One region of the Cytobacillus sp. FSL W7-1323 genome, then DNA from elsewhere that is predicted to be linked to it. Evidence: riboswitches for the same ligand, from Rfam matches in the RefSeq annotation. Region 1 holds a riboswitch; the other holds the start of a gene.
What was found. A riboswitch is a leader RNA that binds a small molecule or an ion and turns the genes downstream of it on or off. The one in region 1 is predicted to bind S-adenosylmethionine.
Positions count from the first base shown of each region.

Region 2: another riboswitch for S-adenosylmethionine. It lies ahead of metK (methionine adenosyltransferase); the one in region 1 lies ahead of MKX67_RS05940 (2,3-diketo-5-methylthiopentyl-1-phosphate enolase).

Region 1 covers NZ_CP151998.1:1,131,793-1,136,231, reverse strand. Annotated here, with positions in the region: gene mtnA (S-methyl-5-thioribose-1-phosphate isomerase) at 1-247, opposite strand, end outside; gene mtnK (S-methyl-5-thioribose kinase) at 244-1,428, opposite strand; SAM riboswitch class I at 1,575-1,728, opposite strand; SAM riboswitch class I at 1,930-2,033, shown strand; gene MKX67_RS05940 (2,3-diketo-5-methylthiopentyl-1-phosphate enolase) at 2,132-3,346, shown strand; gene MKX67_RS05935 (2-hydroxy-3-keto-5-methylthiopentenyl-1-phosphate phosphatase) at 3,350-4,015, shown strand; gene MKX67_RS05930 (methylthioribulose 1-phosphate dehydratase) at 4,012-4,439, shown strand, end outside.
Region 2 covers NZ_CP151998.1:3,566,560-3,570,998, forward strand. Annotated here, with positions in the region: gene asnB (asparagine synthase (glutamine-hydrolyzing)) at 1-96, opposite strand, end outside; gene metK (methionine adenosyltransferase) at 559-1,758, opposite strand; SAM riboswitch class I at 2,059-2,184, opposite strand; gene pckA (phosphoenolpyruvate carboxykinase (ATP)) at 2,572-4,155, shown strand.

The DNA of each region.
Region 1 (4,439 bases):
AATCTTCATGAATTCTAAGATGGAAAGTTTCAATGTCGACCCCTTCGTATTTTTTTGCAGCAATCGCTAAACCATAAGCAGCAGTAATTCCAATAGCTGGCGCCCCTCTTACTTTCAACTGAATAATTGCCTCAAAGACATCTTCAATGGTTTCGAGTTCTATCCATCTTGTTTGATGGGGTAATAAGGTTTGATCAAGAATTTTCAATCTACCTTCTTGCCATTCAATTGGTGTTGGTATACTCATGATGTATACGCCTCCAGTTCCTTAAGAAGTTGCGAGATTGTTACTATGTTTTTGCGATTAATAATCAAGGATGAACCTAATTGAATCGTTGCCTTCTTCACATATAATCTAATTGAACTATCTTCTATTCCATCAAGATCCTTCACATGCGACAATCCGATTGTTCTCCGAATTAATTCACACCCTACTACTCCGATAGCATCTTTAAATACTTTAGCTAGAAAAGACTCTAGAGCGCCTGGTACTTTCGTAAAAGGATTAACAACAGAATTTTGCCAAGCTTCTGAAAAATATTGAGAAAACACATCCCATACTTCTTCTATCTGTTGAAGAATAACGATTCTATCGTTTTCGTTTCGTACAAGTACTTGGAAAATGAGATGGGCAATATATTGACCGACATCAAATCCAATCGGACCATAAAAGCCGAACTCAGGATCGATCACCTTCGTCTCACTCTTACTCGCAAATATACTCCCTGTATGTAGGTCACCATGTAGTAAGCTCTCTGCTTCTGTGAGAAAAGCATATTTTATTTTGGCTACTTCAAGTTTCAACTTGTCATTAGTCCATAGTTGCTGAACCACTTCAGCCAACTCAGCTTCAAAATCATTCGTTTCCACATCAAAAAATGGATCGGTGAATACTAAATCCTCAGTGATTTTACATAGTTCAGGATTTGAAAATTTAGCGACCAGTTTCTTTTTCTCAAACGGATGAAGAGCAAAATCTGAAGTTGAAAACAATGTCTTTGCTAAGTACTCACCAATATGAGCTGATAAATTCGGATAATGATCCCCTTGAATCAATCCGTCTCTTACAATTGTCAAATGGGAAAGATCCTCCATCACAGTTAATGCTAGCTCTTCATCTGATGCTAGTACTGCTGGGAGGAGGTGAGGAACGAATTCACCATGCTTCTTAAGCACTTCTGCCTCCAGTTTTGCACGTTTAAGTGTTAGAGGCCAGCTTTCTCCGACTACTTTTGCATAAGGGAGTGCTTGCTTAATAATTACACTTTTATGATTAGAAGTAATACGGTAAACATAATTCAAATTACCATCACCAATCTCTTCCACCGTCATTTTTTCATCCGGTAAAAACAGTTTTAAACTCTTCACGTATTCACACGCTGATTCCTCTGTCAAAGCGCGATAACCTATATTATCTAAAACAGCCATATCTCTTCCCCCTTATTTCTTTATTTATCTGTGGCACAAAACAGGGGTGACTACATGAAGAGATGTAGTCGGACCTGCTTTGTCATTACAGAAACAAAAATGCCCCTTTCCTGTACAGAAAGAGGCATTCGTCATTACGATTTTGCCTCTCATCTTTCAGAATAACTTCTGAATGGAATTAGCACCGTGCCTTACATTAGGCGCAGAAATTCTCTAGCTGCGCCTCGTTTCACAACGATATTACGGTCGGTTGCTGGGTTTCATCGGGCCATATTTCCCTCCACCTGCTCTTGATAAGAGTATAAAAGATTCATTTTTTGAAATATCTTGAGCAAATACTATCACCGATTATAAAAAAGTGTCAATCTTTTTTTTAAAACTTTTCATCTTTTTAAGGTTAAAAGAATTTTGTCATATAACGTAAAAAATTCTCTGTTGACAGATAAAACACCTGGTGACATAATACAATTGTGCAAAAATTTAAAACGATAATCATAAATTTTCTTATCAAGAGCAGGCGGAGGGACGAGCCCGATGAAGCCCGGCAACCGATTCTAAATGAACACGGTGCTAATTCTTGCAGCAATCATGCTGACAGATAAGGAGAAGGTTCTATCACTGCGAACTAACCCTCTTCTTATTGATTAAGAAGAGGGTTTTTTATTGTCAATGTCAATTCGAAATTATCAGGGAGGGTTCTCATATGGGAGATGTAATTGCAACTTATCAAGTATACGCAAGACCCGGTTCATTAGAGAAAAAAGCAGAGGATATCGCTTTAGGATTAACGATAGGCTCGTGGACAGCGTTACCATTACTTGAGCAAAAACAATTACTAAAACATAAAGGCAGAGTCACTGCACTACAAGAATTTTATGATGATGAACATCCCAATCGATTCGGTGAAGTAAGGTGCGAAATTAGTATCGCCTACCCTACATATAATTTCACATTTGATATTCCAGCAATCTTAACAACTGTATTTGGAAAGTTATCTCTAGATGGTGAAGTAAAATTATTAAATCTGGAATTTGATAATGAGGATCTTTCCCGTTTTCCTGGACCAAAATTCGGTATAAAAAATATAAGATCGAAACTAAATATTCAAGACCGCCCATTACTTATGAGTATATTTAAAGGCATTATCGGCAGGGATATTCACTTTTTAAGAGAACAGTTAAGAGACCAGGCTATGGGAGGCGTTGATATTGTAAAAGATGATGAAATTCTTTTTGATGTCAACATCTCTTTTGAAGACCGAATTATCGCAGGTAAAGAAATACTAGATGAAGTCTATGAAAAGACTGGAAAAAGGACACTTTATGCAGTCAATTTATCTGGGAGAACAATGGATTTAGTAGATAAAGCAAAACATGCGAGCGAATTAGGGGCGGATGCATTATTATTCAATGTTCACACTTACGGTCTAGATATGCTCCAAACACTAGCTGAAAACAATGAAGTGCAGTTACCTATCATGGCACATCCTGCATATAGTGGGGCCTATACTTCTTCAAACTTCTATGGTGTGGCTCCTGATTTATTACTCGGTAATCTTACTCGCTTAGCAGGCGCAGATTTCTCTTTATTTCCTTCTCCATATGGTTCTGTTGCCATGGAAAAAGAAAAAACCTTAGCTATCGCTAGACAGTTAACCGAAGAAAATGGCTTGAATCAGGCATTCCCGGTCCCTTCAGCAGGCATTCATCCAGGTTTAGTTCCGTTGCTTTATCATGACTTTGGCAATGATTGTATAATTAATGCTGGCGGCGGGGTCCATGGTCATCCTGAAGGAGCAGCAGCTGGCGTGAGAGCTTTTAGGCAAGCCATTGATCACGTCATACAACAAAATACTCATCGTGCAACAAAAGCGCAAGAATTAGAAGCAGCATTAGCAAAATGGGGAGGTACGTCATAAAAGATGACAAAACCAATGATTTTTTGTGATTTCGATGGAACAATTACGAATAACGACAACATTGTAAAGATTATGGAGCATTTCGGTCCTATTGAGGCAAAACAGATCAAGGAAGATATTTTAGCTCAAAATATCTCTATCCAAGAGGGTGTTAAAAATCTCTTCTCACTTTTACCAACAAGTAAAAAAGAAGAGATTATCCATTTTGTATTAAATAGTGCAGAAATTCGTGAAGGATTTTCAGCTTTTGTTAGATATACACATGAAAACGGTATCCCTCTTTATATTGTTAGTGGTGGGATTGACTTTTTTTTAGAACCAGTACTTGAACCTTATGGGCCATTTACGAAAGTATTTTGCAATCACGCAAGCTTTGCTTTAGAAACAATAGATATTCACTATCCACACCAGTGTGATGAACTATGTTCTTCACAAGGTTGCGGCTGTTGTAAACCAACCATTATTAGAAAACACTCTTCTCCTGAACACTTTAATATTCTTATTGGAGATTCGATTACAGACTTTGAAGCAGCCAAAATAGCAGATGCCGTACTTGCTAGAGATTTCTTAATTCAAAAATGTGAAGAAACTGGTATTTCTTATACACCTTTCGAAACCTTCCATGATTGCATTGAATACCTCGATGAACTAGTTGGTGCGAAATCATGACAACGTATGAAACAAAGTGGGATACATTAGCTGATATTAAAGATGAATTAGCAGCCAGAGATTGGTTTATGGGTACTAGTGGTAATTTATCCATTCGCGTAGATGAAAACAGCTTTTTAGTCACTTCAAGCGGACTTGATAAAAGAAAGAGAACAGCTAATGATTTTTTATTAGTAGACTTAGAAGGAAAGCCCCTAGAAAACACGTCATCTAAACCTTCAGCTGAGACTTTATTACATTGTGAAATTTATAAGAAAACGTCATCAGGAGCAAGTCTTCATGTTCATACAGTTGCTAATAATGTTATTTCTGAGCTTTTCTATCAAGAAGGTGTAGTATCTTTTCAGCATCAAGAGTTAATTAAAGCATTTGGACTATGGGGAGAAGATGATATACTCACCATCCCGATCATTCGCAATGATGC
Region 2 (4,439 bases), 2.1 Mb from region 1:
ACGATGAGTAATAATGTTATTCATATTCTCAAATTGCTTATCTGCTTCTTGTACTTTTTGTGCTTGATCATGTATACAACCAATAAAACCACACATTATGTACGTCACCTACTTTTTATTTCATCTAGTTTGTATTTTTTCCCATACCTTGTATAGACGATAAGTTATTTTAAAAAGTTTCACCTTTCGAAAAAAAAATGGAATGATTTATGCTAGGCAGTATGTTCATGTTTACTTCTTCATATACTTAAGGATGTTTATTCTTTACCCTCAATTTAAGACGAAAAGATGACAATTATTTTAATTTTATATGAAATCGTTTCCTTAAGGGTTTTTGTCCATTATTAGGGGGCTTAAAATATTATATTTATTTGCTACTGTAATATCTAAAAAAACGACTTTTACTCTTCTATCTTTGGCTATTCCACTTCTTGAAGTACGAGCTAATCGCTTTGGCTCAATTGTACGTTTATTAAAATTTAACGATAGCCCCTTTTCCACATAAAAAAACTGTAGAAAACTCATTAAAGGAGTTTTCTACAGCCATAATTTTCTAATTTATTTTAAAGCTTCCTTACGCAATTCTTCCGCTTTATCTGTGCGCTCCCAAGGTAAATCAATATCTGTACGACCAAAATGTCCATAAGCGGCTGTTTGCTTGTAAATCGGACGGCGTAAATCAAGCATTTTGATAATGCCAGCAGGACGGAGGTCAAAATTGTTTCTAACAACTTTAACTAAAACATCCTCAGATACTACTCCAGTTCCAAATGTATCAATACTGATGGATACCGGCTGAGCAACACCAATTGCATATGCTAATTGTACTTCCGCTTTGTCAGCTAGTCCAGCAGCAACGATATTCTTTGCTACATAGCGAGCTGCGTAAGCAGCTGAACGGTCAACTTTCGTTGCATCCTTACCAGAGAATGCACCACCACCGTGACGTGCATAACCGCCGTATGTGTCAACGATAATTTTTCTACCAGTTAAGCCAGCATCACCTTGAGGTCCACCAATAACGAAGCGACCTGTTGGGTTGATGAAGTATTTTGTGTTTTCATCAATTAATTCAGTAGGAACAACTGGGTTAATTACATGCTCTTTTAAATTGCGTTGAATTTGCTCTAAACTAATTTCTGGATGGTGCTGCGTAGAGATAACAATTGTATCAATACGTACAGGTTTGTTGTTTTCATCATATTCTACTGTTACTTGTGTTTTACCATCTGGGCGAAGGTAAGGTAAGATTTCCTCTTTTCTTACTTCAGCTAAACGGCGAGAAAGTTTATGAGCTAATGAAATAGGTAATGGCATAAGCTCTTTTGTTTCATTACATGCAAAGCCAAACATTAAACCTTGATCTCCAGCACCAATGGCTTCAATTTCTGCATCAGTCATCTGTCCTTCACGCGCTTCTAATGCTTGGTCTACACCCATAGCAATATCAGCTGACTGTTCATCAATAGAAGTTAATACAGCACATGTTTCAGAGTCAAAGCCATATTTTGCACGTGTATAACCAATTTCCTTAATGGTTTCACGAACGATTTTTGGAATATCTACATATGTGGATGTAGTGATTTCTCCTGCAACCAATACAAGACCTGTAGTAACAGACGTTTCCGCAGCAACCCTCGCATTTGGGTCCTGTGATAAAATAGCATCTAATATTGCATCAGATATTTGGTCACTGATCTTATCCGGATGACCTTCAGTTACTGATTCAGAAGTAAACAATCTACGTTTTGTTGACATCTGACTTCCTCCTTATTTATCGAATCAATAAGACTTTATTATAGTCTTTATTTTTGATACGGAACTCATTCCCTTATTTGAATCTTCATTATTTATGGGCCAATGTTTATCTCATACCCTTAATAACCTATGCGCTAACTTGGAATATTGAGAATAAAATGGTTGGTCTTTTTCCCATACATAAATAGTACATTCCAAAAGCCGCTCCTCGTATTCGCCAACATCATGTTAAAAAGCATGAAAAAAAACCTCTTCTCTGATTTAGTGAAAAGGTTGAAGCAAAATGATTCGCGCCTTTCACTCTTATCGTTCAAGGATAGTGAGTAATAAATCCTTGCATCAGGTTAGCACCTTTGCTCATGAAAATGTAGTTGGCAGGTTGCTGGGTTTCATAGGGCCTGTCCCTCCACCAGCTCGGGATAAGAGAGTATCCGTTCAAGGATTCATCATAACTTACACATGGAATATAGTCAAATGTTTTTCATTAACAATTCAATGTAAAAATTGTCATATCCGACTCTATAAACTTTAGTTTTGATAACGGATAATTTTAGTTAAGATCATACCGTTCTTTTTCCTTAATATATATAAAAATTACATTAAATTTGCTGATTATCCTTTTTAAATTTGCAAAAGCTATTTATAATGAATACTGCCTGTATTTGTGACAATTTCATTAATTATATAAAAATGATTTATATAGTATAGACTGAATGAATAAATGTGTTATACTATTTTTGAAGAAATAATCACAAATAGCGACTGAGATGCATATCTCTTAAATAATATTATATAAAGGAAGGTATTCATCAGATGAATTCTGTATCGATAACTGAGTTAAATGATTTACTAAAAGGCGAAAACATCCAAGTTCAATTATCTGTGCCGCAACTAGTTGAAAAAGTATTAAACAGAAACGAAGGTGTTCTTACATCTACTGGTGCAATTCGCGCGACAACAGGTAAGTATACAGGTCGTTCACCTAAAGACAAATATACTGTTGAAGAAGCAAGCTCTAAAGATAAAATTGACTGGGGAAGTGTGAACCAACCAATTTCTGAAGCAGTCTTCAATAACTTATACAACAAGGTGATTGCTTTCTTAAAAGAGAAAGAAGAAGTTTTCGTATTCAAAGGATTTGCTGGTGCGGATAAAAAACACCGTATGCCAATCCAAGTAATTAATGAATATGCTTGGCATAACCTTTTTGCACACCAATTGTTTATTCGTCCTACAGAAGAAGATTTATTAGATCACGAATCTGAATTTACAGTTATTTCAGCACCTAATTTCAAAGCAGACCCAGCAGTTGACGGTACAGCTTCAGAAACTTTTATCATCGTTTCATTCGAACGCCGTATTGTACTTATTGGTGGTACTGAGTATGCTGGTGAGATGAAAAAATCTATTTTCTCTGTTATGAACTACATGCTTCCTGAAAATGGAATTCTCCCTATGCACTGTTCAGCCAATGTTGGCCGCGAAGGTGATGTTGCTTTATTCTTTGGCCTTTCCGGAACTGGTAAAACAACATTATCAGCTGATCCCAACCGTCGTTTAATCGGTGATGATGAGCATGGCTGGTCTCCAAATGGAGTATTCAACATTGAAGGTGGCTGCTATGCGAAGTGTATCGACCTTACACGTGAAAAAGAACCACAAATTTTCGATGCCATCCGTTTTGGCGCTGTACTTGAGAATGTTGTATTAGACAAAGAAACACGCGTAGCAGATTATGCGGACAATACGCTAACGGAAAACACGCGTGCGGCTTACCAATTACAAGCAATTGACAATATTGTTGACCCGAGTATTGCAGGTCACCCGAATACTATTATCTTCTTAACAGCTGATGCTTCTGGTGTATTACCTCCAATCTCTAAATTGAATAAAGAACAAGCAATGTATCACTTCCTAAGTGGATACACTTCTAAGCTGGCTGGTACTGAGCGTGGTATTACTTCACCACAAGCGACTTTCTCCACTTGTTTTGGATCACCATTCTTACCATTACCAGCTCAACAGTATGCAGAAATGCTTGGTAAAAAAATTGACGAGCATAACGCGAAAGTATTCCTAGTAAACACTGGTTGGACTGGTGGAGAATATGGTGTAGGAAGCCGTATGAAGCTTGCTTATACACGAGCAATGGTTGAAGCTGCTCTAGAAGGCGAACTAAATTCTGTTGAGACAGTAACTGACCAAGTATTCGGTTTAGAAATTCCTCAACATGTAACTGGTGTTCCAGATGAAGTACTATTGCCTAACAAAACTTGGCCAGACCAAGATGCATATAATGTAAAAGCAAAAGAACTTGCTAATGAATTCCGTGAAAACTTCAAGAAATTCGGTAATATCTCTAGTGAAATCGCTGAAAAAGGCGGTCCTATCGCTTAATTAAAAAAACCTTCGAGCATCCGACTCGAAGGTTTTTTGTTTCAATAATTTCACTTCACTCATCACTCACTGTTTATTTTTGAGGGTCAAAATACCGGTTCAACCGGCTTCGATTTCTAATAAGTGCGATTAACTTAAGTCAATCGATTAGCTAATCTCACCAAGTTGCAATCGACGGCTTGTTTCATATAGCCACCACTCACTATCTTTCCTATGTATCCAATATTCGCCCTTTATGAGTCTACAAATTAGCTGCTAACTTAAGAAACGATGATCTTTTGTTG